DNA from 3 places in the Alicycliphilus denitrificans K601 genome. Region 1 is predicted to be linked to each of the others. Evidence: predicted binding sites of a transcription regulator. Region 1 holds the regulator's gene; each other region holds the start of a gene.

Region 1 (9,815 bases):
CTGCGCAGCAGCGCCGTGGCCGAAGAGACCGCGGCGCAGGATCAACTACTCTCTCGCGAACGCGACGTCCTGGTCCGCCGCGTGGCCCTGGGCGATGCAGCACGGCGCGAGATGGACGTGCTGGACGCCGAGCTCGCAACCCAGGCCGCGCAGACCCTGATGGCGCGCGACGCGGCGCTGGCGGCCCGGCAGGCCTTGGCCCTGGGGTTCCCGGAAATCACCGTGCCCCTCGCTGCGGCGGCATTGCCCGAGCCTCAAGAGTTGCCCGACAGCCCGCAGGCCTGGCAGGCGCGCATCGTCCAGGAAAGCGCCGAGATCGCGATGGCCAACGGCGAAACTACGCGCCTGTTGAAAGTGGCCGAACGCACGCGCGCCGAACGTACGCCAGACCCTACCGTGGGCGTGCGCGTCCTGTCCGATCGTGGCGGCACCGAACGCGTCGTGGGGTTAGTGCTTTCCGTTCCCTTCGGCATGGACTACCGCAGTGCCCGGGCCGCCACGGAGAGCGCCAATGCCGCAGCCGCCGAAGCCGAGGCGGCCGATGTGCGGCGCGCCATAGAGCAAGGTGCATGGCTTGCCGTCCAAGCCGCGCAAAGTAAATGTGCACAGTGGCAGTCGCACCAGCAGGCGCTGGCCGCACAGACCGCATCCAACACCCGCACGCGCCGGGCGTGGGAACTGGGCGAAGCTTCGCTCGGCGAATACCTGCTGTCCCTGCGCAGTCTGCGGCAGGCTCGCCTGGCAGAAACACAGGCGCGGGTAGATGCGCTGCAGGCTGCAATGCTGGTGCGCATCGACGCGCATGCGATGTGGCATAGATCACGAAGCACTGTGGCAAATTGAGCGCTATTAGAGTAACAACACTGTTGCGTCTGCTGTCCCCAATCGCAGCCTCTTTGGGGGGCGTCGCAATGATGTCGAGCCTGGTGCAGACTCTGCCCCTACGGCATGGTGATGAAGGCCATCGACGTCCGCTCCCACATCTCAGATGTCTTATGTCAAAGGAAAGCTGACCTGTCACTGCGACTCTCTGTTCGGCGTGAACAGCCCCGGATTTCGAGGAGGCACCAACTCTTGAGAAGATGGAGCCATGAACAAGTCACCGAAGTTCTCCCCGGAAGTCCGCGAGCGCGCCGTTCGCATGGTGCAGGAGCACCGAGCCGACTACCCGTCGCTGTGGGCAGCCATTGAATCGATTGCGCCCAAGATTGGCTGCGTGCCGCAGACCTTGAATGACTGGGTCAAGAAGGCCGAGGTCGACAGCGGCCAGCGCCCCGGCACCACCACGGCAGACGCCCAGCGCATCAAGGAACTGGAGCGTGAGGTCAAAGAGCTGCGCCGGGCCAACGACATCCTGAAGACGGCCAGCGCGTTTTTCGCGCAGGCGGAGCTCGACCGCCGATTGAAGTCTTGAAGAACTACATCGACCGCCACCGTGATGACTACGGGGTCGAGCCCATCTGCCGGGTGCTGCAGATGGCCCCGTCGTGTTACTGGCGCCACGCAGCCCGGCAACGCAACCCGCAACTGCGCAGTCAACGCGTCCAGCGTGACGAGGGTTTGAAAGCCGACATCCAGCGCGTGTGGCACGCCAACTGGCAGGTCTACGGGGCCGATAAGGTCTGGCTGCAGATGAACCGCGAGGGCATCGCAGTGGCGCGCTGCACGGTCGAGCGCCTGATGCGTGCCATGGGCTTGCAAGGAGCACGCCGTGGCAAGACAGTGCGCACCACCACGCCGGACACATCGGCACCGTGCCCGCTGGACCACGTCAACCGGCAATTCAAGGCCAGCCGGCCCAACGAGCTGTGGGTGTCGGACTTCACCTACGTCTCCACCTGGCAGGGCTGGTTGTACGTGGCCTTCGTGGTGGACGTGTACGCCCGGCGCATCGTGGGCTGGCGGGTCAGCCGCAGCATGCAAACGGACTTCGTGCTGGATGCGCTGGAGCAGGCGCTGTATGACCGCCAGCCAGCAGCCCATGCCTTGACGCACCATTCCGACAGGGGCAGTCAATACGTTTCCATACGCTACACCGAACGCTTGGACCAGGCGGGTATCCAGCCATCAGTGGGCAGCCGGGGTGACAGCTACGACAACGCACTGGCCGAGACCATCAACGGGCTGTACAAGGCCGAGCTGATTCACCGCCGGGGACCCTGGAAGACCAGGGAATCCGTGGAGCTGGCCACCCTGCAGTGGGTGCACTGGTTCAATCACGTCCGACTGCTCACGCCGATTGGGGGCATCCCTCCGGCAGAAGCTGAGGCAAACTACTGGAGGCAACTCGCCGTCAGCGACACCTCGACAGAGGTGTCAACTTAAACCAATCGGCCTCCTTGAAAGCCGGGGCGGTTCAGGTCACCATTGGTCCACACGCCCATGGGGGCGCCGGTGGCATGACAGTAGCTCTTGAGCTGCTCCTTGCCATCCTTGAGCTTCGGTTTCTTTACCTCGATGAGGATATAGGGCGTATCGGTCTTGTCTTTGTCGAAAATGCAGATATCGGCGCGCTTCTTCTCGCGGCCAAAGGTCACTTCGTATTCCAGCTGCATGCGCTTTACCGGGTAGCCCAGGTCGTCGCGCAAAACCATGACGTAGAGCTGTCGGACTGCTTCCTCGGGCGTGAGCTTGACGGGCTTGCCGCGCACCAGGCAGGTGACGTAAGGCGTGAGCTTTTTAGCCGTGTCCTTGAGTGAGATAGCGGCTTGCAGCGCATTGATGTGCGCGGGCTTGAATTGCCCCAGCTTGTAGGCGCTGTCTTTGAGGAGGGCTTCGAGAGTGATGGTCATTGTTTAGTTCTTGTGCTGTCACCCGGCCATAGCCGGGAAAAGTCAAACGAAAGCTGGCGGTGATGCCGGACGGACAGCAAATACACCATATCCACGGCATCTATGACTGCGAACAGCATCAGGTTCAAATGCCCAATTGAGCGACGTCCGTGGACAGCTCCGGTTCGCCAGCGGCGAGCTATCACAGCAAAGTCTGACTCTGGCCCAGAAGCATGTTGTCAGTGGCTACACAGCGGCTACATTACACCAAAAAACAAAAAGCCTACTATCATTAAGATAGCAGACTTTCCTTATAATTACTGGTAGGGCGTGTTGGACTTGAACCAACGACCAAAGGATTATGAGTCCTCTGCTCTAACCAACTGAGCTAACGCCCCGGGATGCGCCACCAGCGCCTCGTCGGCGGGACAGCGGCGGCTATTGTATGTGCTACTTGTGGTGGCTCAGGGCGTTGGACACCAGTTTGGAGGTGATGTCCACGATCTGGATCATGCGGTCGTAGGGCATGCGCGTGGGGCCTATCACGCCCAGCGTGCCGACCACCTGGCCGTCGACCTCGTACGGCGCGCTCACCACGGACAGTTCCTCGAAGGGCACGACCTGGCTCTCGCCGCCGATGAAAATGCGCACGCCCTCGGCGCGGCTGGAGATGTCCAGCAGCCGCAGGATCTGGGTCTTCTGCTCGAACAGGTCGAACGCCCGGCGCAGGTGGCCCATGTCGCCGGAGAAGTCGCTCACGGCCAGCAGGTTGCGCTCGCCTGAGAAGACGACCTCTTCCTGCGACTCGGACAGTGCCTGCGAGCCAGCGTTCACCGCAGCCTGCATCAGCGCCGCGATCTCGCCGCGCAGCTTGTCCACCTCCAGCCTGAGCCGCTCGCGCACCTGCTCCATGGCCAGGCCCGCGTAGTGGGCGTTGAGGAAGTTGGCCGCCTCCACCAGCTGAGACTGGGTGTAGTCGGACTCGGTGAAGAGCACGCGGTTCTGCACGTCACCGTCGGGCGAGACGATGATCACCAGCAGCCGCCGCTCCGACAGCCGCAGGAACTCGATGTGCCGGAACACCGAGGTGCGGCGCGGCGCCATGACCACGCCCACGAACTGCGACAGGCTGGACAGCAGGTGCGCCGCGTTGGCGATCACCTTCTGCGGCTGCTCGGGCTTGATCTGCAGGGCCGGCAGCTGCTCCTGCTGCACGGTGAGCATGGTGTCCACGAAGAGCCGGTACCCCTTGGCCGTAGGCACGCGGCCAGCCGAGGTGTGGGGACTGGCGATAAGCCCCAGATCCTCCAGGTCTGCCATCACGTTGCGGATGGTGGCGGGCGACAATTCGAGGCCCGATGCCCGCGACAGGGTCCTGGAGCCCACCGGCTGCCCGTCGGCGATGTAGCGCTCGACCAAGGCCTTGAGCAACAACTTGGAGCGGTCATCAAGCATCGGACCATTTTAATGATGTAATTTCTGCATGAAGCCCATCTTCCGTCGCGTGGCCGTCATAGGCAAATACCAGGTACCCGTTGCCGGCTCGGCGTCGGGCAATTCGCGGCAGATCATCGAGAGCATCGCCCGGTTCATCGCCCAGCAGGAGTGCGAGCCGACGCTGGAGACCGAGACGGCGGCGAGCACCGGCCTTACCGGCTACCACACGCTGGACGTGGACGGCATCGGCCAGCATTGCGACCTGTGCGTGGTCGTGGGGGGCGACGGCACCATGCTCGGCGTGGGCCGCAAGCTGGCCGCCTACGGCACGCCGCTGGTGGGCATCAACCAGGGGCGGCTGGGCTTCATCACCGACATTCCGCTGCAGGGCTACCAGGACGTCCTCACCCCCATACTGCACGGCGACTACGAGGAGGACGTGCGCCCGCTGATGCAGGCGCGCGTGGAGCGCGGCGGGGAATCCGTCTTCGAGGCGCTGGCCCTCAACGACGTGGTGGTCAACCGCGGCTCCACCTCGGGCATGGTGGAGCTGCGGGTGGAGGTGGACGGCGTGTTCGTCTCCAACCAGCGCGCCGACGGCCTCATCGTCGCCTCGCCCACGGGCTCCACGGCCTATGCGCTGTCGGCCGGCGGGCCCATGCTGCACCCGTCGATCCCGGGCTGGGTGCTGGTGCCCATCGCGCCGCACACGCTGTCCAACCGCCCCATCGTGCTGTCCGACGCCACCGAGATCGCCATCGAGGTGGCGGGCGGGCGCGACATCAGCGCCAACTTCGACATGCAGTCGCTGGCCTCGCTGCAGCATGGCGACCGCGTGCTGGTGCGGCGCTCGGCCCACCGCGTGTGTTTCCTGCACCCACGCGGCTGGAGCTTCTTCGCCACCCTGCGCAGGAAGCTGCGCTGGAACGAGGGAGGCTCCTGACCATGGCCCTGAGACGGATCGCGCTGCGCGACTTCGTGATCGTGCAGGCGCTGGACCTGGACCTGCACGCCGGCTTCACGGTGCTGACCGGCGAGACCGGCGCGGGCAAGTCCATCCTGATCGACGCCTTGCAGCTGCTGCTGGGCGCGCGCGCCGACACCGGCGTGATACGCGAGGGCGCGCAGCGCGCCGACATCTGCGCCGAGTTCGACGCCGGCACGGCCGCTCTCGGCGCCTGGCTGGAAGAGGCCGGCATTGCACACGACGGCGCGCTGCTGCTGCGCCGCACCGTGGACCTGCAGGGCAAGAGCCGCGCGTGGATCAACGGCATACCGGCCACGGCCGCGCAGATGCGCGCCCTGGGCGAGCACCTGCTGGACATCCACGGCCAGCATGCCTGGCAGAGCCTGACGCGGCCCGACGCCGTGCGCGGCCTGCTCGACGCCTACGCCGGCGCGCAGGCCGAGCCGCTGGCCGCGCTGTGGACCGCCTGGCGCGACGCGCAGAAGGCGCTGGCCCATGCGCGCGAGGCGCAGGACACGCTGCAGCAGGAGCGCGAGCGCCTGCAGTGGCAGATCGGCGAGGTGGACAGGCTCGCGCCGCGCGAGGGCGAATGGGACGAGCTCAACGCCGAGCACGCGCGCCTGTCCAACGCCCAGGCCCTGCTCGACAACGCCCAGGGCGCGCTGTCCGCGCTGCAGGACGACGAGGCCGGCGGCGCGCTGGCCGCGCTGGCACAGGCGCAGCACCTGCTGCAGGCGTACGAGCACATCCACGAGGACTTTCGCGCGATGAACGAGGTGCTGGCCTCGTGCATCGCCCAGGCGGACGACGTGGCGCATTCGCTGCAGGGCTATCTGCGCCATGCCGAACCCGACCCCGATGCGCTGGAGCGGCTCGACGCGCGCCTGTCTCAGTGGATGCAGCTGGCGCGCCGCTACAAGCGCACGCCGTCCGAGCTGCCGGCTCTGCTCGACGGCTGGAAGGAGTCGCTGCGCCGCCTGGACGACGCCGCCGACCTGGCCGCGCTCGAGGCAGCCGAGCAGGCCCAGGCCGCCGCCTACCACAAGGCCGCGCGCGCACTGTCGCAAAAGCGCGCCAGGGCCGCCCCGAAACTGGCGCAGGCCATCACCCAGGCCATGCAGGGCCTGGGCATGACGGGCGGACGCTTCGAGGTGCAGGTGGACAAGGCGACCGAGCCCGGCCCGCACGGCGTGGACCAGGTGGCCTTCTTGGTCAGCAGCCACCCGGGCATGACGCCGCGCCCCGTGGGCAAGGTGGCCTCGGGCGGTGAGCTTTCGCGCATCGCGCTGGCCATCTCGGTCGCCACCAGCGCGCTGGGCGAGGCGCCCACGCTGATCTTCGACGAGGTGGACTCGGGCGTGGGCGGCGCCGTGGCCGAAACCGTCGGCCGACTGATGCAGCAGCTCGGACGCGAGCGCCAGGTGCTGGCCGTCACCCACCTGCCCCAGGTGGCGGCCTGCGCGAACCACCACCTGATCGTCTCCAAGCACCGCCACGCCGAGGGCACGACCAGCGCCGTGGCGACCGCCGGCGCCGATGAGCGCGTGGCGGAAGTCGCCCGCATGCTGGGCGGGCAGCAGCAGTCCCCCACCACCCTGGCACATGCCCGCGAGATGCTCGACGGCGCGCGTGCCGCCACCGCAGCGGGTTGAGAACCATGTCACTGGAAGTCGTCGTCATCACCGGCATGTCCGGCTCGGGAAAGTCCGTGGCCCTGCACGCGCTGGAGGACGCGGGCTACTACTGCGTGGACAACCTGCCGCCGGAGCTGCTGGCCTCGTTCGTCGCGCTGGAGCACGCGCACCACGGCCACCGCGTCGCCGTGGCCATGGACGTGCGCAGCGCCACCGCCCTGCCGCTGGTGCCCCAGCAGCTCGACCGCCTGCGCGAGCAGGGCGTGCAGGTGCGCTCGCTGTTCCTGGACGCCACCACCGGCACGCTGGTGCGACGCTTTTCCGAAACGCGCCGGCGCCACCCGCTGTCCCAGGACGAGCTGATCGAGGGCCGGCGCGCGCTGGTGCAGACCATTGAGCTGGAGCGCGAGTTGCTGGCCGAGCTGCGCGCGCAATCCCACGTCATAGACACCAGCACCCTGCGCCCGTCGCAACTGCTGAGCTACGTGAAGGACCTGCTGGCCGTCCCGCCCAGCCAGCTCACTCTGGTGTTCCAGTCGTTCGCCTTCAAGCGCGGGCTGCCGTTCGATTCGGACTACGTCTTCGACGTGCGCATGCTGCCCAACCCGCACTACGAGCCCGCGCTGCGCCCGCTCACCGGCAAGGACGCGCCCGTGGCCGAATACCTGCGCCAGCAGCCCGAGGTGGCGCTGATGCTCTCGCACATCACGCAGTTCCTGGAGCATTGGCTCGATGCCCTGGCGCAAAACCACCGCAGCTACGTCACGGTGGCCGTAGGCTGCACGGGCGGGCAGCACCGCTCCGTATACTTGGTGGAGCAGCTGGCCGAGCGCTTCACCGGCCGCTGGAACACGCTGCGCCGGCACCGCGAGCTCGACGGCATTTGAAGCATCGCTATTCAATGAATAGCTGCCACCGCCCGCCACTCCTTATTTTCAGCAATGAGAACATCTGGAAACCTTGCACGCCGTGCGGTAGACGCTATCGTTTTCGATAGCCCTTAGAGCGCGTCGATCAGCCTGCGCACGGGCGCGGGCAGCCCCAGTTCCAGGCACTGCGCCGGCGTGAACCAGCCGGCCTGCTGCGCCTCGGCGCAGTGCGGGTCCGCCACCGCCCCGACGCCGCGCGCCAGCACCGGGTGCAGGTGCAGGTCGCGATGCGTCAGCACATGGATGAACGGCGGCAGGTCCTCGGCCGCGCCCGCGGCCGGCGGGGGCAGGGCCGTGTCCAGCTCGGCGCGGCTGGCGTAGACCGGCGGGCAGTACAGCCCGGCCCATATGCCCGCGGACGGGCGGCGCTCCAGCCACAGGCGACCCGCCCCGTCCTGGCGCAGCAGCAGCCACCAGGCCTGCGCGCTGCGCTTGAGCTTGCGCGTGCGCACCGGGTAGTCCTGCGGATTGCCGTCGCGCCGCGCCACGCAGACGTTCTGCAGCGGACACAGCATGCAGCTCGGGTTGCGGGGCAGGCAGATGCCGGCCCCCAGGTCCATCAGGCCCTGGGTGTAGCGCGGCATGGCGGCGTGCAGGTCGCCCTTGGGCAGCAGCGCCTCGGCCAGGCGCCACAGCTCGCGCTCGTTCTTCGCCTCGGCCAGGTCGGCACGGAAGCCCAGCACCCGCGTGAGCACGCGCCGTACGTTGGCGTCCAGGATGGCCGCGCGCTCGCCGAAGCAGAACGCGGCGATCGCGCCCGCCGTGGAGCGGCCTATGCCCGGCAGGGCGGCCAGCTCGGGCACTGTGCGCGGGAACCGGCCGCCATGCTGCTGCACCACGATCTGCGCGCAGCGGTGCAGGTTGCGCGCGCGGCTGTAGTAGCCCAGGCCGCTCCACAGGGCCAGCACCTCGTCCTGCGGCGCCGCGGCCAGCTGAACCACGTCGGGAAAGCGCGCCAGGAAGCGCGCGTAGTACTCCAGCACCGTGGCCACCTGGGTCTGCTGCAGCATGATCTCGGACAGCCATACGCGGTAGGCGTCGCGCGTGTTCTGCCAGGGCAGATGGTTGCGCCCATGCCCGGCCTGCCAGCGCACGACCTGCGCCGCGATCTCCACCGGCGGCTGCGTCATGCGGGCGTCAGGGGCTGGGGCGCGGTCTCGGGAATGTCCGGCACGGGCAGGTCCTCCTCCACGCCCGGCTGCTGCACGAGCTCGTCCGTGAGCTCGGACAGGCGCAGCTCCAGCTCGGCCAGATTCTCCTCGGCGGCCTCGATCTCGGCGATGCGCTCCACCAGGCCGCTGGCCGCCTGCCGGATGCGGTTGACCGCCTCGATGCGCCGCTCGAAGCTGCGCTTGCGCTCGCGCAGCTGCGCGTCGAGCTGCGCCGTGGCCGTCTTGCTCCACATCTCCAGCTCATTGGCCGCGGCCTCGAACACCGTGCGCAGGCGCAGGCCCAGCGCGCGCAGCAGGCGCTGCGTGAACTCCGGCCGCGCCAGGCGCAGCACGTTGCCCATGCCCACGTACTGCAGGTGGCGCTGCTCGATGGCCGCTATCTCCCGCACGTAGGCACCCAGTTGCGCAGCAACCGGCACCTGCAGCGAGAAGCCGAATTCGGTGTTGAGCTGGCGGAAGGTGCCGCCCAGCATGGCCTGGATCTCGCCGCCCGTGGCCTGGGCCGCCTCCATGGCGGCGCGCACGCTCGCAAAGGTCTCGCCATACGCCTTGCGCACGCCCAGCTTGAGCCCCGAGGATTCGAGCGCCTCGGTCAGCGGCGCCAGCTGCGCCTTCAGCGCGCGGGGGCCGAGTTGGTGGAACAGCTCGCGCAGCATCTTCAGGTGCACGGCGCGCACGGCCTGGATGCGGGCCGTGCAGGCCTCGAACTCCTGCTGCTCCTGCTCGATGCGCCCGCGCATGGCATCGATCACCGACGCGTTCTTGCCGCGCAGGCTGCGCAGCTCCAGCATCTGGTCGTCCAGGTCGCGGCGGCGGATGTTGATCACACGCCGGGCCTCGTTGCGCAGGCCCGTCACGCCACCGGCCACCGCGGCCCGCAGTATGGACTGGCGCCGCCCCATGAT
Region 2 (9,815 bases), 190 kb from region 1:
CGGTCGTAGCCCTCGGGGTGGTCGGCCGCGAGGTGGATGCGGCAGCTGTGGGCCAGGGGCGAGCCGCTGGCCGTGATGGCGATCGTCGTGGCGCCGTTTTTGCGCGCGATGTCGGCCGCGTCCATCAGGTCGCGCGTGCGGCCCGAGTTGCTGATGATCACCGCGCAGTCGCCCGGGCCGAGCAGCGTGGCGCTCATGACCTGCATGTGCCCGTCGCTGGTCGCAAGGCTGGTGATGCCCAGGCGGAAGAACTTGTGCTGCGCGTCCTGCGCCACGATGCCGGAGTTGCCCGCGCCGTAGAACTCGATGCGCCGGCCCGTTTGCCAGGTGCCGGCGATGGCCTCGGCCGCGCGCTCCAGCAGCTGGGTGCTGGCCGCGTTGCGGTACTGCAGGAAGGCGGCCATGGCATTGTCCACCACCTTCACGAGCACGTCGCCGGTCTTGTCGTCCGCGTCCACGCTGCGGTGGATGAAGGGCACGCCCTCGCTCACGCTGCCCGCCAGCTTGAGCTTGAAGTCGGCCAGGCCGTCGTAGCCCATGCTGCGGCAGAAGCGCACCACCGTGGGCTTGCTGACGTGGGCGCGCTCGGCCAGCTCGCGCACCGGCAGATGGGCAAAGGCGCGCGGGTCCTTGAGCACGAGCCGCGCCACGCGCTGCTCGGCGGGGGCCAGTGAGGGGAGAGAGGCGGTGATGCGGTCCAGCATGGGAGTGGCGCGATGGGTAAGGGCTGTTACCGAAGAATGTAACGCGGTTTCATGCGCCGGGTGCCGCATACACTTGACGGATGGGCGCTCTGCACGCCCGATGACGAGGATACGCATGAACCAACTCGACGCACTCAAGCAATTCACCACCGTGGTGGCCGACACCGGCGACTTCAAACAGCTCGCGCAGTTCCAGCCGCGCGACGCCACCACCAATCCTTCGCTGATCCTCAAGGCCGTGCAGAAGAGCGAATACGCGCCGCTGCTCAAGGACTGCGTGACGCGCTGGCACGGCCGCGGCATCGACGAGCTGATGGACCGCCTCATCGTGCGCTTCGGCTGCGAGATCCTGTCCCTCATCCCGGGACGCGTATCGACGGAGGTGGACGCGCGCCTGTCCTTCGACACGGCCGCCACCGTGGCCCGCGCCGAGCGCATCGTGGAGCTGTACCAAGCTGAGGGCGTGCACATCGACCGCGTGCTCATCAAGATCGCCGCCACCTGGGAGGGAATCCAGGCCGCGCGCCGGCTGGAGGAGCGCGGCATCCACACCAACCTCACGCTGCTGTTCTCCTTCGCGCAGGCCGTGGCCTGCGGGCAGGCGAAGGTGCAGCTCATCTCGCCCTTCGTCGGCCGCATCTACGACTGGTACAAGAAACAGGCCGGCAGCAATTGGGACGAGGCCGCCATGGCCGGCGCCAACGACCCCGGCGTGCAGTCGGTGCGCGCCATCTACAACCACTACAAGCATTTCGGCATAGCCACCGAGGTCATGGGCGCGAGCTTCCGCAACACGGGCCAGATCGTGGCGCTGGCGGGCTGCGACCTGCTGACCATCGCGCCCGAGCTGCTGGCCCAACTGGCCGCCAGCGACGCGCCGCTCGCGCGCGTGCTCGACCCCGAGGCCGCGCGCCACGTGCAGATGGCGCCCGTGCAGTACGACGAGCCGGGCTTCCGCTACGCGCTCAACGCCGACGCCATGGCCACCGAGAAACTGGCCGAGGGCATCCGCGCCTTCGCCGCCGATGCGGCCAGGCTCGAACAACTGATGCAAGCCGCTGCATGAGCTTTGCCGATCCACACACCCGCTGCGACCGCACCCCCGCCTGGCAGCGCCTGCATGCGCATTACGACGCCGCCGGCCGCGGCTTCGACCTGCGCGCGGCCTTCGAGCGGGACGCGCGGCGCTTTACGCGCTTCAGCCAGCAGGCGCCGTACGTGTTCGCCGACCTGTCCAAGAACCTGATCGACGCGCAAACCGAGGCCCTGCTGCTGCAGCTGGCGCGCGAATGCGGCCTGGAGGCCTACCGCGACGCCATGTTCGCGGGTGCGCCCATCAACGGCACCGAGCAGCGCGCGGTGATGCACTGGTTGTTGCGAGAACCGTCCCCAGCCCAATCCGGGCAAGCGCTGGAAGCTACGGATACCGTAGCGAACGGCCTGCGCGAAGTGCACGCCACGCTGGACGCCATGCTGCGGCTTGCCGAGCGCGTGCGCGCCGACGAGGCCATCACCGACATCGTGAACATCGGCATCGGCGGCTCGGACCTGGGGCCGGCCATGGTGGTCAAGGCGCTCGACGACCTGCGCCACCCGGGCAAGCGCCTGCACTTCGTCTCCAACGTCGATGGCATGGAGCTCGGCAGCCTGCTGCGCCAGCTGCGGCCCGCGAACACGCTGTTCCTCATCGCCTCCAAGACCTTCACCACGCTGGAGACGATGACCAACGCCCACGCCGCGCGCGAATGGTTCCTGGCGCAGGGCGGCAGCCAGGACGGGCTGGTGCGGCATTTCTACGCGCTCACCACCAACCTGGAGGCGGCGGCGCAGTTCGGCATCGAGACCACGCTGGGCTTCTGGGACTGGGTGGGCGGGCGCTATTCGCTGTGGTCCGCCATCGGCCTGCCCATCGCCATCGCCATCGGCGCGCAGGGCTTCCGGGACCTCCTGGCCGGCGCGCACGCCATGGACGAGCATTTCCGTACCACCCCCCTGGAGGCCAACCTGCCCGTGCGCCTGGCGCTGCTGGACCTGTGGTACCGCAACTTCCACGGCTTCGCCAGTCGCAGCATGGCGCCCTACAGCCACGGCCTGCGCCGCCTGCCGGCCTATCTGCAGCAGCTGGAGATGGAGAGCAACGGCAAGGGCGTGGACGCGCAGGGCGATCCGCTGCCCTATGCCACGGCGCCCGTGGTCTGGGGCGAGCCCGGCACCAACGGCCAGCACGCGTTTTTCCAGATGATCCACCAGGGGCCGGACACCGTGCCCGTGGAATTCATCGCGTTGCGCGAGCCCGGCCGTGACTTGAAGGGGCAGCACCCGCGCCTGGTGGCCAATGCCCTGGCCCAGGCGCGCGCGCTGATGATGGGCCGCCCGCATGAGCAGGACGGCCACCGCCGCTTCGCGGGCAACCGGCCCAGCACCTTCCTGCTGCTCGAATGCCTGGACCCGGCCTCGCTGGGCGCGCTTATCGCGCTCTACGAGCACCGCGTGTTCGCCAGCGGCGCGCTGTGGGGCATTAACAGCTTCGACCAATGGGGCGTGGAGCTGGGCAAGACGATCGCCAGGGACCTGGAGCCGCGCCTGGCCACGGGCGACGTCCAGGGGCTGGATGCATCGACCGCGGGGCTGCTGCGGCGCCTCGCGCCAATGGCCTGAATCTTGGACACCCTTTCCCCTCCGGGAGCGGCGCACCATGAAAAAAGCCCGCAGGCGCAATGCCTGCGGGCTTTTGAAGGGAATTGCATGGCGCCTTGGCAGACGCCAGCGGGCCCGGGCGATTACATGCCCATGCCGCCCATGCCACCCATGCCGCCCATGTCGGGCATGCCGCCTGCGGGGGCGTCGTCCTTCGGGGCCTCGGCCACCATGGCCTCGGTCGTCAGCAGCAGAGAGGCCACGGAAGCGGCGTTCTGCAGGGCCGTGCGGGTCACCTTGGTGGGGTCCAGGATGCCCATTTCCAGCATGTCGCCGTAGGTGTCGTTGGCGGCGTTGAAGCCGTAGTTGCCCTTGCCGTTCAGCACTTCGTTCACCACCACCGAGGGTTCGCCACCGGCGTTGGCCACGATCTCGCGCAGGGGCGCCTCGATGGCCTTCAGGATCAGCTTGATGCCGGCGTCCTGGTCGGGGTTGTCACCCTTGAGCTGGCCCACGGCCTGGCGTGCGCGCAGCAGGGCCACGCCGCCACCGGCCACGATGCCTTCTTCCACCGCAGCGCGCGTGGCGTGCAGGGCGTCTTCCACGCGGGCCTTCTTTTCCTTCATCTCGACCTCGGTGGCAGCGCCGACCTTGATCACGGCCACGCCGCCGGCCAGCTTGGCCACGCGCTCCTGGAGCTTTTCGCGGTCGTAGTCGCTGGTGGCTTCCTCGATCTGGATGCGGATCTGCTTGACGCGGGCCTGGATGTCGTCGGCATTGCCGGCGCCGTCGATGATGGTGGTGTTTTCCTTGCCCACCTCGATGGTCTTGGCCTGGCCCAGGTCGGCCAGCGTCACCTTCTCCAGCGACAGGCCCACTTCCTCGGCGATCACCTTGCCGCCCGTCAGGATGGCGATGTCTTCCAGCATGGCCTTGCGGCGGTCACCGAAGCCAGGCGCCTTGACGGCCACGACCTTCAGGATGCCACGGATGGTGTTCACCACCAGGGTCGCCAGGGCTTCGCCCTCGACGTCCTCGGCGATGATCAAGAGCGGACGGCCGGCCTTGGCCACGGCTTCCAGCGTGGGCAGCAGGTCGCGGATGTTGCTGATCTTCTTGTCGAACAGCAGCACGAAGGGGTTGTCCAGCAGCGCGACCTGCTTCTCGGGGTTGTTGATGAAGTAGGGCGACAGGTAGCCGCGGTCGAACTGCATGCCTTCCACGACGTCCAGCTCGTTGTTCAGGCTCTTGCCGTCCTCGACGGTGATCACGCCTTCCTTGCCCACCTTGTCCATGGCGTTGGCGATGATTTCGCCGATGCTGGAGTCGGAGTTGGCGGAGATCGAACCCACCTGGGCGATTTCCTTGGAGGTCGTCGTAGCCTTGGAGGCCTTCTTCAGCTCTTCCACCAGGGCCGTGACGGCCTTGTCGATGCCGCGCTTGAGGTCCATGGGGTTCAGGCCAGCGGCCACGTACTTGCTGCCTTCGCGCACGATGGCCTGGGCCAGCACGGTGGCGGTGGTGGTGCCGTCACCGGCGTTGTCGCTGGTCTTGGAGGCCACTTCCTTCACGAGCTGGGCGCCCATGTTCTGGATCTTGTCCTTGAGCTCGATCTCCTTGGCCACGGACACGCCGTCCTTGGTCACGGTGGGGGCACCGAACGAGCGCTCGAGCACCACGTTGCGGCCCTTGGGGCCCAGGGTCACCTTGACCGCGTTGGCCAGGATGTTCACGCCTTCAACCATGCGGGCGCGGGCTTCGCCGCCGAAAACTACGTCTTTTGCTGCCATGTGTGGCTCCTACGAATTTTGAATCAAAAAGGCTGCAAAGGCTTGTGTATCAAGCGAGAGCAGCTATGAAAATTGATGGTTTGGATATGGGTGGGAATTACTTCTCGACCACGGCAAACAGATCGTCTTCCTTCATGACCAGCAGTTCGTCGCCGTGAACCTTCACGGTCTGGCCGCTGTACTTGCCGAACAGCACGCGGTCACCCACCTTCACGCTCATGGCAATGCGGTCACCGTCCTCGTCCAGCCTGCCGGGGCCAACGGCCACCACCTCACCCTGGTCGGGCTTCTCGGCGGCGTTGTCGGGGATCACGATGCCCGAGGCGGTCTTGGTTTCGTTTTCCAGGCGCTTGACGATCACGCGATCGGCGAGAGGGCGCAGGTTCATAGGATCTCCTTGCGATGCACAAACAAAGGGTGGTAACGACAGCAGCCCATACGGGCTGCCTGAGGGGTAGGGCGGTGTTGTTAGCACTCAACCCTTACGAGTGCTAATAATAAAGCCGTTTTTTCCCATTTCAAGGGCCTGGGCCCAGAAAGTCAGGGGATATGGCACTGCCGCGCGTCCGCGGCCGGCGCGGATACGCGCCTAGCCCGGGGCCAGGAGCTGTCCGATGATGTGCCAGTGGTCGTCGTGGAACTGGTCTTCCATGCCGGCCAGCTGCTCCTGCGCCACCCATTGGGCATGTGCCGCATCGTCGCCGCCGCGCACCTCGGGCAGGGCGTCGTCGTCCAGGTCGAAGAAATAGGCGTGGGTGATGACGCGCCCGCGCTGGCTGCGCTCGGGGTGGTCGAACACGCGCACCGCGCGCAGCGCCTGGCGCAGGCGCTCTTCGGGCAGGGGGCAGTGGGTTTCCTCGGCCAGCTCGCGCAGGCAGGACTGCCACAGCGTGTCGTGCGGCTCGACGAAGCCGCCGGGCAGGGCCCACAGGCCCTTGCCGGGGGCGTGGGCGCGGCGGATCAGCAGCACCCGGCCCTGGCAGCGCAGCAGCGCATCTACTGTGACGAAGACCGGCGGGTAGGGCGCGCAGGCCCAGCTGTTGCGGTACGCGCGCAGCATGCGCCATTCTTCCTGCAGGGCGGGGTAATGCGCCGTGTGCGCGAATTGCTCCAGCCACGCGCGCGTCGCCGCCGGGATGTGGGGCGCCCATGGGGCCAGCGCCGCCTCCGGCGTGGAGGCGCTGGCGCCGAGGTAGGCGTCGCGTATGGCGGTCGCGTCGATCGTGCCCTGGCGCTCCATGCGGATCAGGTCCCAGCCGGGAAAGGCCCGCAGGTAGCCGCTGCTGCTGTCCTTGAAGTGGCCGACCAGGGCCAGGCGTGCCCGGGCCGGCGTGGCCTGGGCCACGGCCTGCCGCACGGCATCGGCCCAGCGCGGCTCGTCGTAGTAGTCGCGCATGGGTAGCATGGTCAGGCGTGCGCGCTCGGGTTCGGGCAGGGCGGCGCGCAGCATCTGGGCGCGCTCCTGCCAGGTGAAGGGGTTCTTCGGCGTGCGCGCCTGGAAGGCCGAGCCCACGACGACGACGGCCTGCCGCGCCCGGGCCAGGGCCTCGCGCAGCAGCGCCAGGTGGCCGTTGTGCACGGGCTGGAAGCGTCCGATCAGGACGGCGGCGTCGTACATGGGGCCGCCGGGCTTACAGCCCGGCCGCTGCGCGCAGCGCCTGGGCTTTGTCCGTGCGCTCCCAGGTGAACTCGGGCTCCTCGCGGCCGAAGTGGCCGTAGGCGGCGGTCTTGGCGTAGATGGGCCGTAGCAGGTCCAGCATCTGGATGATGCCCTTGGGGCGCAGGTCGAAATACTCGTGCACCAGCTGGGCGATGCGCTCGTCGGAGATCACGCCCGTGCCCTCGGTGTACACGGTGATGTTCATGGGCCGGGCCACGCCGATGGCGTAGGCCACCTGAATCTGGCACTGGCGCGCCAGGCCCGCGGCGACGATGTTCTTGGCCACGTAGCGCGCGGCGTAGGCGGCGCTGCGGTCCACCTTCGTCGGGTCCTTGCCGCTGAACGCGCCGCCGCCGTGCGGGCAGGCGCCGCCGTAGGTGTCTACGATGATCTTGCGGCCCGTGAGGCCGCAGTCGCCCTGCGGGCCGCCGATGACGAAGCGGCCCGTGGGGTTGATGAGGTACTTGGTGTCCTTGAGCCACTCCTTGGGGAGCACGGGCTTGATGATCTCCTCGATGATGGCCTCGGTGAAGCTGGCCTTCATCTTCGTGGCGGTCTCGCTCTGGTCGGGGCTGTGCTGGGTAGAGAGCACCACGGTGTCGATGCTGTGCGGCTTGCCGTCCAGGTAGCGCATGGTCACCTGGCTCTTGGCGTCGGGGCGCAGGAAGGGCAGGCGGCCGTCCTTGCGCAGCTGGGCCTGGCGCTCCACCAGGCGGTGCGCGTAGTAGATGGGCGCGGGCATGAGCTCGGGAGTCTCGTCGCAGGCGTAGCCGAACATCAGGCCCTGGTCGCCGGCGCCGGTGTTCAGGTGGTCGTCGCTCGCGTGGTCCACGCCCTGGGCGATGTCGTTGCTCTGCTTGTCGTAGGCCACCAGTACCGCGCAGCCCTTGTAGTCGATGCCGTACTCGGTGTTGTCGTAGCCGATGCGCTTGATGGTGTCGCGCGCGACCTGGATGTAGTCCACGTGCGCGTTGGTCGTGATCTCGCCGGCCAGCACCACGAGGCCCGTGTTGGTCAGCGTCTCGGCGGCCACGCGCGAGCGCGGGTCCTGCTCGAAGATCGCGTCCAGGATGGCGTCCGAGATCTGGTCCGCCACCTTGTCGGGGTGGCCCTCAGAAACCGATTCGGACGTGAAGAGGAAGTCGTTCGCCATTTGAATAAACTCCATGGTTCAGCATTTTTGGGCGTTGCCCATAGCTTGCGGAGCTTTGTGGCGAACGCTTTAGCAGTTGTGTTTAACGTCGCCCTGCAAGTTGCTCATTTAACTCGGCGACCGCGCCATTGTAATGCCATCGATTTTTCGCCTTCTTTCTGCGCTGCCATTGTGGTTGTTGCATGCCATCGGCGCGCTGCTGGGGTGGGTGGCATTCTGCGCGTCGCCCACGTACCGCCGGCGCTTCCTGGCCAACGCGGCGCGCGCGGGCTACCGGCTGCGTGACGTGCGCGCCGCCGTGGCGCATGCGGGCCGCATGGTGGCCGAGGCGCCGCGCCTGTGGCTGGCGCCCGAGCCGCCCCCCTGCGAGGTGCGCAACGCCGAATGCGTGCAGCGGGCCTGGGAGCAGGGGCGCGGCATCGTGTTCCTCACGCCGCATATCGGCTGCTTCGAGATGTCGGTGCAGGAGGGGGCGCGGCGCTGGTCGCCGCAGCATGGGTCCTTCACCATCCTCTACCGCCCCGCGCGCCAGCCCTGGCTGGCGCGGGTGATGCAGACCGCGCGCAACCGCCCGGGCATCGCGGCCGTGCCGACCTCGCTGCAGGGCGTGCGCCAGATGCTCAAGGCGCTGCGCGCGGGCCGCGCCGTGGGCCTGCTGCCCGACCAGGTGCCGCCCCAGGGGCAGGGTCTGTGGTCGCCTTTCTTCGGCCAGTCGGCCTACACCATGACGCTGGCCGCGCGCCTGGTGCAGCAGACGGGCGCGGCCGTCATCCTCGCGCGCTGCGAGCGCCTGCCACGCGGGCGCGGCTACGTGCTGCACCTGCAGGCGCTGGAGCAGCCGCTGGCGCCTACACTCGACGCCGCCGTGCTGCAGATCAACCAAGCCATGGAACGACTGATTCGCCAAAGCCCCGACCAATACCTGTGGGGCTATGCCCGCTACAAGCAGCCGCGCGCCGAGGCGCAGCAGCCGGAGAGCATCGCGTGACGGCGCGGCTGGCGTCGCGTGCGGGCATTGCCCTGCTGAACCTGCTCGGCCGCCTGCCGCTGCCCGCGCTGCGCGCGCTGGGCGCGTGGATCGGCCGCCTGCTGTTCGTGCTGGCCGCGCCGCGGCGCAAGGTGGCGCTGCGCAACCTGGAGCTGTGCTTTCCCGATGTGCCAGAGCAGCAGCGCCGCGCCTGGGCGCGCGAGTCGTTCGAGTCGTTCTGCCAGACCTTCCTCGACCGGGGCTGGCTCTGGTCGGGCTCCGAGGCGCTGGTGCGCAGCCGCGTGAAGCTCGTCGGCGCGGTGCAGGAGCTCGAAGGCGACACGCCCACCATCGTCTTCGCGCCGCACTTCTACAGCATGGACGCGGGCGGGCTTGCGCTACCTTTGAACACCGGGCGCGAGTTCACCTCCATCTTCGCCACCAATCCCGACCCGGCGCTGGACGCCTGGTTCATGGGCGGGCGCCAGCGCTTCGGCAACGTGCGCATGCTCAACCGCGCCGACGGGGTCAAGCCCATCATCGCGTGCCTGCGCAAGGGGGGGCTGCTGTACCTGCTGCCCGACATGGACTACGGCCGCAACGACTCGGTCTTCGTGCCCTTCTTCGCCATGCCCGATGCGGCCACCATCCCCTCGCTCTCGCGCTTCGCGCGCCTGGGCCGCGCCAAGGTGGTGGCGTTGTACAGCCGCATGACGCCCGAGGGCTACGTGGCCGAGCTCACGCCCGCCTGGGAGAACTTTCCCACCGACGACCACGTGGCCGACACGGCGCGCATGAACCGCGAGCTGGAGGCCGCCATCCGCACCATGCCTGCGCAGTACTACTGGGTGCACAAGCGCTTCAAGACGCGGCCCGAGGGGCAGCCGTCGCTCTATTAAAGAAA
Region 3 (9,815 bases), 1.9 Mb from region 1:
GCTCAACGAGAAGCTCACCTATGAGTGCGCGCTGCTCAAGCGGCTGAAGTTCGCCGCCCAATCCGAGCGGCACAGCGCCGATCAGAAGAGCCTGCTGGAAGACGAGATCGATGCCGACCTGGCGGCGGTCGCTGTCGAGATTGAGCAACTCCAGCCGCCTGCGGCTGCGCCCGAAGCCAAGCAACAGCCCAAACGCCAGCCGCTGCCGGCCCACCTGCCGCGCCGCGAAATCCGCCACGAGCCTGAGTCGACCACCTGCGCCTGTGGCTGCCGGATGCAGCGCATCGGCGAAGACGTGGCCGAGAAGCTGGACTACGTGCCCGGCGTGTTTACCGTGGAGCGCTACATCCGTGGCAAGTGGGCGTGCACCCAGTGCGAAACTATCACCCAGGCGCCGGTCGAGGCCCATGTGATCGATAAAGGCATCCCGACTGCCGGCCTGCTGGCCCAAGTGCTGGTGGCCAAGTACCAGGATCACCAGCCCTTGTACCGGCAGGAGAACATCTTTGGTCGCGCCGGCCTGGCGATTCCAAGATCCACCCTGGCGCAGTGGGTAGGCACCTGCGGTGCGCGGCTGCAACCGCTGGTCGATGCCCTGAAGGCCGAGGTGCTCGGCCACCGGGTGTTGCACGGTGATGAGACCCCGGTGGCCATGCTCAAGCCGGGCAGCGGTAAAACGCACCGGGCCTACCTGTGGGCCTATGCCCCGGGAGCGTTTGAAGCCACGCGGGCCGTGGTCTATGACTTCTGCGAGTCCCGCGCCGGAGAACACGCCCGCGCCTTTCTGGGGGACTGGCGCGGCAGCCTGATCTGTGACGACTATGCCGGCTACAAGGCCAGCTTTAGCCAGGGCGTGACCGAAGCCGGTTGCCTGGCACACGCCCGGCGCAAGTTCTTCGACCTGCACGCAGCGGGCAAGAGCCAGATCGCCGAATTGGCCCTGATGCAGTTCGCCCGGGTCTATGAGATCGAACGGCAAGTTCAGCCCCTGGCGGCACCAGAGCGGTTGCAGGTGCGCCAGCAGCACAGTCGGCCCATTCTGGACGCGTTGCACCAGTGGATGGTGCTGCAACGCCAGCAGGTGGCGGGCAACTCGGCGACGGCCAAGGCGCTGGACTACAGCCTCAAGCGCTGGGCAGCGCTCACGCGCTTCGTCGATGACCCGCAGCTGCCGCCGGACAACAATTGGATCGAAAACCAGATCAGGCCTGTGGCCCTGGGGCGCTCGAACTGGTTGTTCGCCGGCAGCTTGCGCGCGGGCCAGCGGGCGGCCGCCGTGATGAGCCTGATCCAGTCAGCGCGCATGAACGGGCACGACCCATATGCCTATCTCAAGGATGTGCTGACCCGGCTGCCCACGCACAAGGCCAGCCGGATTGAAGAACTGCTGCCGCATCGCTGGCAACCCATCGATATCTGATCATCAGCCATGGCCGCCAGCGGCGGTCAACATGGGTTTGCCGTGCGCTTACCAGATTTCAACGTGAACGCGTCCCGAAATGGCCCAGATTTGGAAATGAATCAACAGAGAGTTGCTACAAGCGGCTGCTTGACGGTTGCCGGCAACGGTTGAGCTCGGCGAGGGAAATCACGAAGGCGAGCAACGACTAAGTTCGCTTGGCGGTACTCATCGACGCGTAAAACGTGAGCTCGATGATGGTGCAGGAGATAGTTGAGACAGTAGTGTCAAGCCGAATGACTGGTGTCGATGGATCAGCCGCCGCTCAAGGCTATAGACGCCGAGTGTTAGGTCATCACGGGAACGGTTCTTCCGTTCAGCGACCTCGAGTGATAGCTAGCAGCCTGAAGCAGCCATGCACTCGAATCCTTGGTGGTAGTGATCTGCGCACTCAGGTGCTGAGCAGCCCCCAGAACAGACTCCGGCCAGAACAGACAACCCTCTCCAGCCAAGCCCGACCCCAAAAGAACAGGCGCATGCTTCGCCTGCACCCCACCGTTCCTAGGCTTGGCTTCCTCATTCTGAAGGCTAGCCCGGTCTGACCCGCCCCCCGAGCCAAAGCGGCCAACGGAGTCTCAAGGCTAGAGGTGTTTTGAAAATTTGCTCAAAATTTAAGCAAAACACTATTCATAAAGCTGCACCGTCAAGAAAAAAACCATTGAAATTCATAGAGTTAGCGACGCCACGACACACGTCAGAAGTACAAAACTCAGTGAAAAAAGTACAAAACTCAGCGGAAATCGACAACACCATGAACGGCCGCTTCGTCCTTATCCATATCCAGGGAACTTTGGTTTTAGCACTCCCTCCAACAGAGTGCTAATATAAACCCCATGCAAGAAAGGACCACTGACATGGCATTCCAGTCTGCATCTGCCACGACGGCGCTAGCACCCGCGAACCCATGGGCGCTGGTTCCGCCATTGGGCAACCTGGATGCCTATATCTCCGCCGTCAACCGCCTGCCCCTGCTCACTCTGGAGGAGGAGCAGCGCTATGCGCAGCAGTTCAAGAAGGACAACGACCTGGAGGCCGCAGGCCGCCTGGTGCTTTCGCACCTGCGCTTGGTGGTGTCCATCTCGCGCCAGTACCTGGGCTACGGCCTGCCGCATGGCGACCTGATCCAGGAGGGCAACGTGGGCCTGATGAAGGCCGTCAAGCGCTTCGATCCCGACCAGGGCGTGCGCCTGGTGAGCTACGCCATGCACTGGATCAAGGCCGAGATCCACGAGTACATCCTGAAGAACTGGCGCATGGTCAAGGTGGCGACCACCAAGGCCCAGCGCAAGCTGTTCTTCAACCTGCGCTCCATGAAGCAGGGCTTCAAGGCCGACGCCATCGACGCCGATACGCACCGCGAGACGCTGTCCGACCATGAGATCGACATGGTGGCCGAGCAGCTCAACGTCAAGCGCGAGGAGGTCATCGAGATGGAGACGCGCCTGGCCGGCGGCGACGTGCTGCTGGACCCCGCCCCGTCGGACGACGGCGAGCAGGCCTTCGGCCCCATTGCCTATCTGGCCGACACGGCCCACGAGCCCACGGCCATGATCGAGTCGCGCCAGCGCGACGCGCTGGCCACCGACGGCATCACCTCGGCGCTCGCCAGCCTGGACGCGCGCAGCCGCCGCATCGTGGAGCAGCGCTGGCTGCAGGTGAACGACGACGGCTCGGGCGGCATGACGCTGCACGAGCTGGCCGCCGAGTACGGCGTGAGCGCCGAGCGCATACGCCAGATCGAGGTGGCTGCGATGAAGAAGATGAAGAAGGCATTGGTCGAGCACGCCTGACCCCTGCCCTGCCTGGCTTCCAGTGCGTGCGCACGGGGTGTACAGGCGGATAATCGAGGCGCGCGGCCCGGGTGGGCCGCGCGCTTTTTCATGCCGGCGGGCGCAGCGCCGCCCGCCCGCCCCCGATCAGGAGGTTCCCCCCATGTTCCGCCATTCCCCCGCCCGCCGCGGCCTGCTTGCCCTGGCCCTGGCTTCGGCCTGCGGCGCCGCCGTGGCCGACAAGAGCGCCGCGCCCGCCACGCCGGGCTGGCCCGCCAGGCCCCTGCGCATCATCGTGGGCTTTCCGCCGGGCTCCTCGCCCGACCTGACGGCGCGCACCTTCTCTGAACCGCTGGCGCAGGCCCTCGGCCAGCCGGTGATCGTGGAGAACAAGGTGGGCGCGGGCGGCAACATCGGCGCCGACGCGGTGGCCAAGGCGCAGGACGACCACACCATCGGCCTGTTCATCAACGGGAACCTGACCATCGCCAAGCTGCTCAATCCCCAGGTGCCCTACGATCCCGCGCGGGACCTGGCTCCGCTGTCGCTGATCGGCGTTTCGCCCCTGGTACTGGCCGCGCCGGTGAACCAGCCCGGCGTGCCCGCCGGCGCCGACGCACGCGCCTTCCTGCAGGCTGCGCGCCAGGCCGGCGACCGCTGGAGCTATGGCACGCCCGGCGTGGGCACAGTGGGCCATCTGGGCACGGAGCTGCTCAAGGCGCGCACGGGCATCGCCCCCGTGCACATCCCCTACCCCGGCTACCCGCAGGTGGCGACCGCCATGCTGGGCGGCCAGCTGCAGATGGCGCTGCTGCCGCCGGCGCTGGCACAGGCCCAGGAGCGCGCGGGCAAGCTGCGCCTGATCGGCGTGACGTCGGCCGGGCGCAGCGCGCTCGTGCCCCACGTGCCCAGCCTGTCCGAGGCCGGCGTGCGCGACTTCCAGCTGGAGATCTGGAACGCCTTCGCGGCGCCCGCCTCCATGCCCGCGCCGGTGCGCGCGCGGCTGTCCGCCCTGATCGGCGAGACGGCCCGCAGCCCCGAGGTGCGCGCCAAGCTGTTCCAGCAGGGCTGGCAGGCCGTGGGCTCCTCGGCCGAGGGCCTGGCCAACCGCATGCGGGCCGACACGGCCACGATGAGCCGCGTGATCCGCGAGCAGGGCATTCGGGCCGAGTGAACTGCGCGGGGGCGCCCTGCCCCTGGAGGGCGTTCAGCGCGCCTCGTCCAGCAGCGCGCGCACGTCGGCCGCCAGGCTCTGCGCGCCGCTGCCGTAGCGGTGGTACACGCGCAGCCGGCCCGCCGTGTCGTAGACATAGCTGCCGGCGGAGTGGTCCATCGTGTAGCTCGTGGGCGTCTGGCCGTCCACGCGCTTGTAGTAGATCTTGAAGTCCTTGGCCACGGCGGCCAGCTGCTCGGGCGTGCCGCGCAGGGCCAGGAAGCCCGGGTCGAAGCTGGCCATGTAGGCCTTGAGCATCTCGGGCGTGTCGCGCTCGGGGTCCACGGTGACGAAGATGCCCTGCAGCTTGTCGCCGTCGGCGCCCAGCGCGCGCTTGACCTCGGCCAGCTCCGACATGGAGGTGGGGCACACGTCCGGGCATTGCGTGTAGCCGAAGAACACCACCACCACCTTGCCCGCGAAGTCCTTGAGGCTGCGGAGCTGGCCGTTGTGGTCGGGAAGCGGCAGGTCGCGCGCGTACTCGGCGCCGGTAAGGTCCACGCCCTGGAACTTCGGCCCCTTCGGGGTACAAGCAGAAAAAATGCCTGCAGCGCCCATCCAGAGGGCGCCAGCAGCTATCTTTTTAAGAGTTTCACGTTTAAGCATGGCCTCGCATCACAGTACGTAGTGGTCCACCAGCAGCGCCGCGAACAGCAGGCTCAGGTGGATCAGGGAAAAGCGGAAGGTCTTGCGCGCGAGCGCGTCGGAATAGCCGCGCCAGAGCCAGAAGCCGTAGAGGCAGAAGCCGGCGCCGAGCAGCACGGCGGCGGCCAGGTAGATCCACGAGCTCATGCCGTAGATGAAGGGCATGAGGCAGCCCGCGAACAGGATCAGGGTGTACAGGAAGACCTGCAGCCGCGTGTACTCGTTGCCGTGCGTGACGGGCAGCATGGGCAGGCCGGACTTGCGGTAGTCTTCCACGCGGTACAGCGCCAGGGCCCAGAAGTGCGGCGGCGTCCACAGGAAGATGATCAGGAACAGGATCAGCGCCTCGGGGCCCACGCTGTCCGTCATGGCGGACCAGCCCAGCACCGGCGGCATGGCGCCCGAGGCGCCGCCGATCACGATGTTCTGCGGCGTGAGCGGCTTGAGGATCACCGTGTAGATCACCGCGTAGCCCACGAAGGTGGCGAAGGTGAGCCACATGGTCAGGGGATTGACCCAGAAATACAGCAGCGCCGAGCCGGCCGCGCACAGCAGGGCGGAGAACAGCAGCGTCTGCGCATTGGACAGCTCGCCCCTGGCCGTGGGCCGCCAGGCGGTGCGCTTCATCCTGGCATCGATGCCCCGCTCCACCAGGCAGTTGAAGGCCGCGGCCGCGCCGGCCACGAGCCAGATGCCCGCACTGGCCACGGCCATCTGCCACCACTGCGCGCCGCTGGGCAGGCCGGGCACGGCCAGCACCATGCCTATGAAGGCGCAGAACACGATCAGTTGCACCACGCGCGGCTTGGTCAGCGCGTAGAACTGGGACACGCGCGACGGCAGCGCATGCGCCGCCGCCATGGCGGGCGCGGGGGCGGGGGCAGGAGCGGCGCTCATGCGGAAACTCTCCTGGGGATGGAAGGTGCCCGCGCGGTATCGGCCATGCTGCGGCTGGCCGCCAGCGCCCAGGTCAACACCACGATCAACGCCGCGGCGCCCCCCGTGTGCAACACGGCCGCCACCAGCGGCCAGTCCAGCACCACGTTGGACAGGCCCGTGACGAACTGGAGCAGCGACAGGCCCGCCAGCCAGCGCGCCTGGTCGCGCAGCTGGCCCGCGCGCGCCAAGCGCCACACCAGGAGCCCGAGCACCAGCAGCACCCCGTAGGCCGCGAGCCGGTGCACGTAGTGGATGGCCGTCAGGGCGGCGAAGCTGATGTGGCTACCGTCCTGCAGCACCCCCAGCGCGCGCCAGATCTGGAAGCCCTCGGCGAAAGCCATGTCGGGCCACCAGCTGCCCTGGCACTGCGGGAAGGTGGTGCAGGCCAGCACCGCGTAGTTGGTGCTGACCCAGCCGCCGAGCACGCTTTGCAGCGCCACCAGCACGGCCGCTCCGCCCAGCAGCCAACGCAGGCCACCTTGCAGCGCCACGGGCGCCGCGCCCTGGGTCATCTGCGTCTGGCGCACGGCCTGCACGCACAGCAGCACCAGCAGCACCAGCCCGCCGATGAGGTGCAGCGTGACGATGGCCGGGAACAGCTTCATGGTCACCGTGAGGGCGCCGAACGCCCCCTGCAGGCAGACCCAGACCAGGGTGGCCGTGGGCCACCACGGGCTCAGCGCGGGCGTGCGTCCGCGCTGGCGCCATGCGCCCACCGTGAGCACGATGATGAGCACGCCCACGCCGGTGGCGAGGTAGCGGTGGATCATCTCCACCCAGGCCTTGCCGTGCGTGACCGGGCCCGTGGGCATGGCCTGCTGCGCGGCGGAGATCTCGGCCACCGCCCCCACGGGGCTGGCGTTGCCGTAGCAGCCGGGCCAGTCGGGGCAGCCCAGGCCCGAGTCCGTCAGGCGCGTGAAGGCGCCGAACATGACCAGGTCGAAGGTAAGGAACAGCGTCAGCACGGTCAGCGCCTGCAGGCGCCGAACGGGCGTGCCGCCGCGCCCGCGCCACCAGACCCAAGCCAGCGGCCCGAGGGCGATCGCCGCGCCCAGCGCCATGACCTCGATGAGCGGCGCCAGGTCGTAGAGAGACTGCTGCGTGCTGGTCATGGGCGCTCCTCCTGTTCACGGCCCGCAAGATCCCACGACGACGAGGCGCGCAGCAGGCGCTCCAGGTCGCGCTTGGCGTTGGCCGCGCCCGATCGGTCCAGGTGCGCGGGGAAACGCATCATCCAGTGGCCCATGGGGTCCACCACGTACAGGTGCTCGGCCAGCGCATGGCCGGCCGCGGGCGCGAGCCAGGCATCCAGCGTGGCGCCGTCTGCGCGCAGCACCGTGGCCTGGGCGAGCGCCGGCGCGATGTCGGCGGGGGGCTCCGCGTCGTCGGAGACCAGCCATACCCAGTCCACGCGCTCCTTCTCGCGGCCCATGCTTTCGCGCAGCTGGCGCTGCAGGTAGAGGTTGTTGCGGCAGTCCGCGTCGCAGGCGCCGCCCGCCACGCTCACCAGCAGCCACTGGCCGCGCAGCGCATCGAGGCGGAGCGGCGTGCCGTCCAGCGCGTGCACCCGGGCCTGGGCCGGCATGGGGCGCTGCGGATCGATGAGCTCGCCATAGCTGCGCCGGCCTTCGGGCCGGATCACGTAGTAGGTGAAATACGAGGCGATCACGGGCGCCGCGCACACCAACAGCAGCGCCAGCATCTGCCAGCGCCCCTTGCCGCGCGTGCGCTGCATCGCGGCCATGGCGTCGCCGGCGTGCGGCAGGCTGTGCACCGTGAGGCCGAGCGGCTGCTCGGCGCCCTGCTCAGGCCCGAGGCCGGCGGTTCGGGGGGAATAAGCGTCGGACAAATTGGAACCAGACATAAAGGATTACAACCAGGCCGCAAAGCCCGAACCATTGGAATGCATAGCCGTAATGCTTGCCGACACCGCTGTCGACGGGCGCCCAGTCGCGCCGCAGCCCGTCGCCGGCGGCGCCGGTCTGCATCACGGTCAGGGGCAGCAGGTCCAGCCCGGTCTCGGCCCCATAGGCGGCCAAGTCCAGATTCTGCCGGATGCGCGAAGACCCCTGGCCTTCGCCGGACGGCTGGAACTCGTACAGCCGAGCGGGCGGGCCTGCCAGGCGCCCCTCGACCAGCACCTCGCCGGCCGGCGTGGCGATGTCCGGCAGGCGCGTGCGCTCATGGAAATCGCGCGCCGCCCAGCCTCGCTGCACCAGCACGGCGCGCTGGCTGGCGTGCAGGCGCAGCGGCGTGAGCACGAAGAAACCCGGGCGCCCCTGCATCTGGCGGTTGTCCAGGAACACCGTGGCCTCGGGCAGCCACTGCCCGCGCAGCCGCACGCTGCGGTGCAGCACCTGCGCGCCGCCGCGCTCCTGCGCCTGCAGCAGCCCGGCTCCCTCCAGCGGTGCCATCGCCTGGCGCTCGTCGATCGCTGCCTGCATCGCGCGCATCTGCGCGGCGCGCGACAGCTGCCAGCGCCCGAGCGAGCCCGTGGCCACGATGGTGGCCAGGGCGGCCAGCGTGACCAGCCAGAAGCGCAGGCCGAAGGAACGTCGTGCGGGATGGTTCACCGGATAATGGACTCCATGAAGATTCTCGTGGCCTTGGCGTTTCTCGCCATCATCGCAAGCCTGGGCTCGGCGCTATTTTTCATGATGCGCGGCAGCGGCAACGACAAGGAGCGCGGCCAGCGCATGGTGCGCGCCCTGGCGCTGCGCGTGGGGCTGTCGATCGTGCTGTTCCTGTGCCTGCTGCTGGCATGGAAGCTGGGCTACATCCAGCCCACCGGCCTGCCCGCCGGCGCGCACTGAGAGATTCTCCCCCTACCCAAGAAAAAAGCGCCTCACGGCGCTTTCTTCATGGGCTGCGCGTCGTGGCGCGGCGTCAGAGCCAGTACACCAGGACGTACAGGCCCAGCCAGACCACGTCCACGAAGTGCCAGTACCAAGCCGCCCCCTCGAAGCCGAAATGCCGCTCGGCCGTGAAGTGGCCGCTGTGCAGGCGCAGCGTGATGAAAAGCAGCATCAGCATGCCCACGAACACGTGGAAGCCGTGGAACCCGGTGAGCATGAAGAAGGTGGAGCCGAACACGCCGGAGTGGAGCGTGAGGTTCAGCTCGGTATAGAGGTGGAAGTACTCGTAGCCCTGCACGCACAGGAAGGCGATGCCCAGCAGCACGGTGGTCCACATGAAGCCGATGGCCTTGCCGCGCTGGTCCTCGCGCAGCGCATGGTGGGCGATGGTCAGGGTCACGCCCGAGCTCAGCAGCAGGGCCGTGTTGATGGTGGGCAGCCAGAACGGCCCCACGGTCTGGAACGGCTCGACGATGTTGCCCGGCGAGGCCGTGGCGCCGGCCGCAAGGCTGGGCCAGACGGCCTTGAAGTCAGGCCACAGCAGAGCGTTGTCCAGGCTGCCCAGGGCCGGCACGGAATGCGCGCGCGCCCACCACAGCGCGGTGAAGAACGCGCCGAAGAACATCACCTCGGAGAAGATGAACCAGCTCATGCTCCAGCGGAAGGAGATGTCGATCTTGCGGCCATAGAGCCCGCCCTCGCTCTCATGCGCCGCCTCGCGGAACCACTGGTAGAGCACGAACAGCCACCACACCAGGCCCAGCCCCAGCGAGTACTTGCCCCATGCGTAGCCATTGATCCACAGGGCCGCGCCGAGGATGACGAAGAACAGCCCGGCGGCCGCCAGCACGGGGTGGCTGGACGGCGCGGGGACGTAGTAGTACGGCAGCGTCGTGCCTTGGGTCGTTGTGCTCATGTCAGCTCCTCGGTCTCCT

What was found. The regulator HrcA, encoded in region 1, represses chaperone genes, less so after heat shock. The targets are predictions, from matches to a motif close to TTAGCACTCNNNNNNNNNGAGTGCTAA.
Region 2: a site for HrcA is predicted at 5,600-5,626, ahead of groES (co-chaperone GroES). Genes of this name have one in related genera too.
Region 3: a site for HrcA is predicted at 2,256-2,282, ahead of rpoH (RNA polymerase sigma factor RpoH). Genes of this name have one in related genera too.

What each region holds. Positions count from the first base shown of each region.
Region 1 is NC_015422.1:993,875-1,003,689, reverse strand. It holds gene ALIDE2_RS04795 (TolC family protein) at 1-843, shown strand, start outside; one part of gene ALIDE2_RS04785 (IS3 family transposase) at 1,091-1,379, shown strand; AL1L pseudoknot at 1,369-1,485, shown strand; one part of gene ALIDE2_RS04785 (IS3 family transposase) at 1,379-2,325, shown strand; gene ALIDE2_RS04780 (type I restriction enzyme HsdR N-terminal domain-containing protein) at 2,322-2,792, opposite strand; tRNA gene ALIDE2_RS04775 (tRNA-Ile) at 3,093-3,169, opposite strand; gene hrcA (heat-inducible transcriptional repressor HrcA) at 3,222-4,226, opposite strand; gene ALIDE2_RS04765 (NAD kinase) at 4,255-5,151, shown strand; gene recN (DNA repair protein RecN) at 5,154-6,827, shown strand; gene rapZ (RNase adapter RapZ) at 6,833-7,696, shown strand; gene mutY (A/G-specific adenine glycosylase) at 7,810-8,868, opposite strand; gene ALIDE2_RS04745 (dynamin family protein) at 8,865-9,815, opposite strand, start outside.
Region 2 is NC_015422.1:807,346-817,160, forward strand. It holds gene ALIDE2_RS03840 (MurR/RpiR family transcriptional regulator) at 1-704, opposite strand, end outside; gene tal (transaldolase) at 820-1,770, shown strand; gene pgi (glucose-6-phosphate isomerase) at 1,767-3,362, shown strand; gene groL (chaperonin GroEL) at 3,485-5,131, opposite strand; gene groES (co-chaperone GroES) at 5,229-5,519, opposite strand; gene ALIDE2_RS03865 (bifunctional nicotinamide-nucleotide adenylyltransferase/Nudix hydroxylase) at 5,721-6,749, opposite strand; gene metK (methionine adenosyltransferase) at 6,763-7,944, opposite strand; gene ALIDE2_RS03875 (lysophospholipid acyltransferase family protein) at 8,078-8,932, shown strand; gene ALIDE2_RS03880 (lysophospholipid acyltransferase family protein) at 8,941-9,810, shown strand.
Region 3 is NC_015422.1:4,122,327-4,132,141, reverse strand. It holds gene tnpC (IS66 family transposase) at 1-1,420, shown strand, start outside; gene rpoH (RNA polymerase sigma factor RpoH) at 2,314-3,249, shown strand; gene ALIDE2_RS19650 (Bug family tripartite tricarboxylate transporter substrate binding protein) at 3,392-4,402, shown strand; gene ALIDE2_RS19645 (SCO family protein) at 4,436-4,999, opposite strand; gene cyoE (heme o synthase) at 5,057-5,983, opposite strand; gene ALIDE2_RS19635 (COX15/CtaA family protein) at 5,980-7,137, opposite strand; gene ALIDE2_RS19630 (hypothetical protein) at 7,134-7,889, opposite strand; gene ALIDE2_RS19625 (SURF1 family protein) at 7,831-8,598, opposite strand; gene ALIDE2_RS19620 (twin transmembrane helix small protein) at 8,614-8,838, shown strand; gene ALIDE2_RS19615 (cytochrome c oxidase subunit 3) at 8,912-9,796, opposite strand.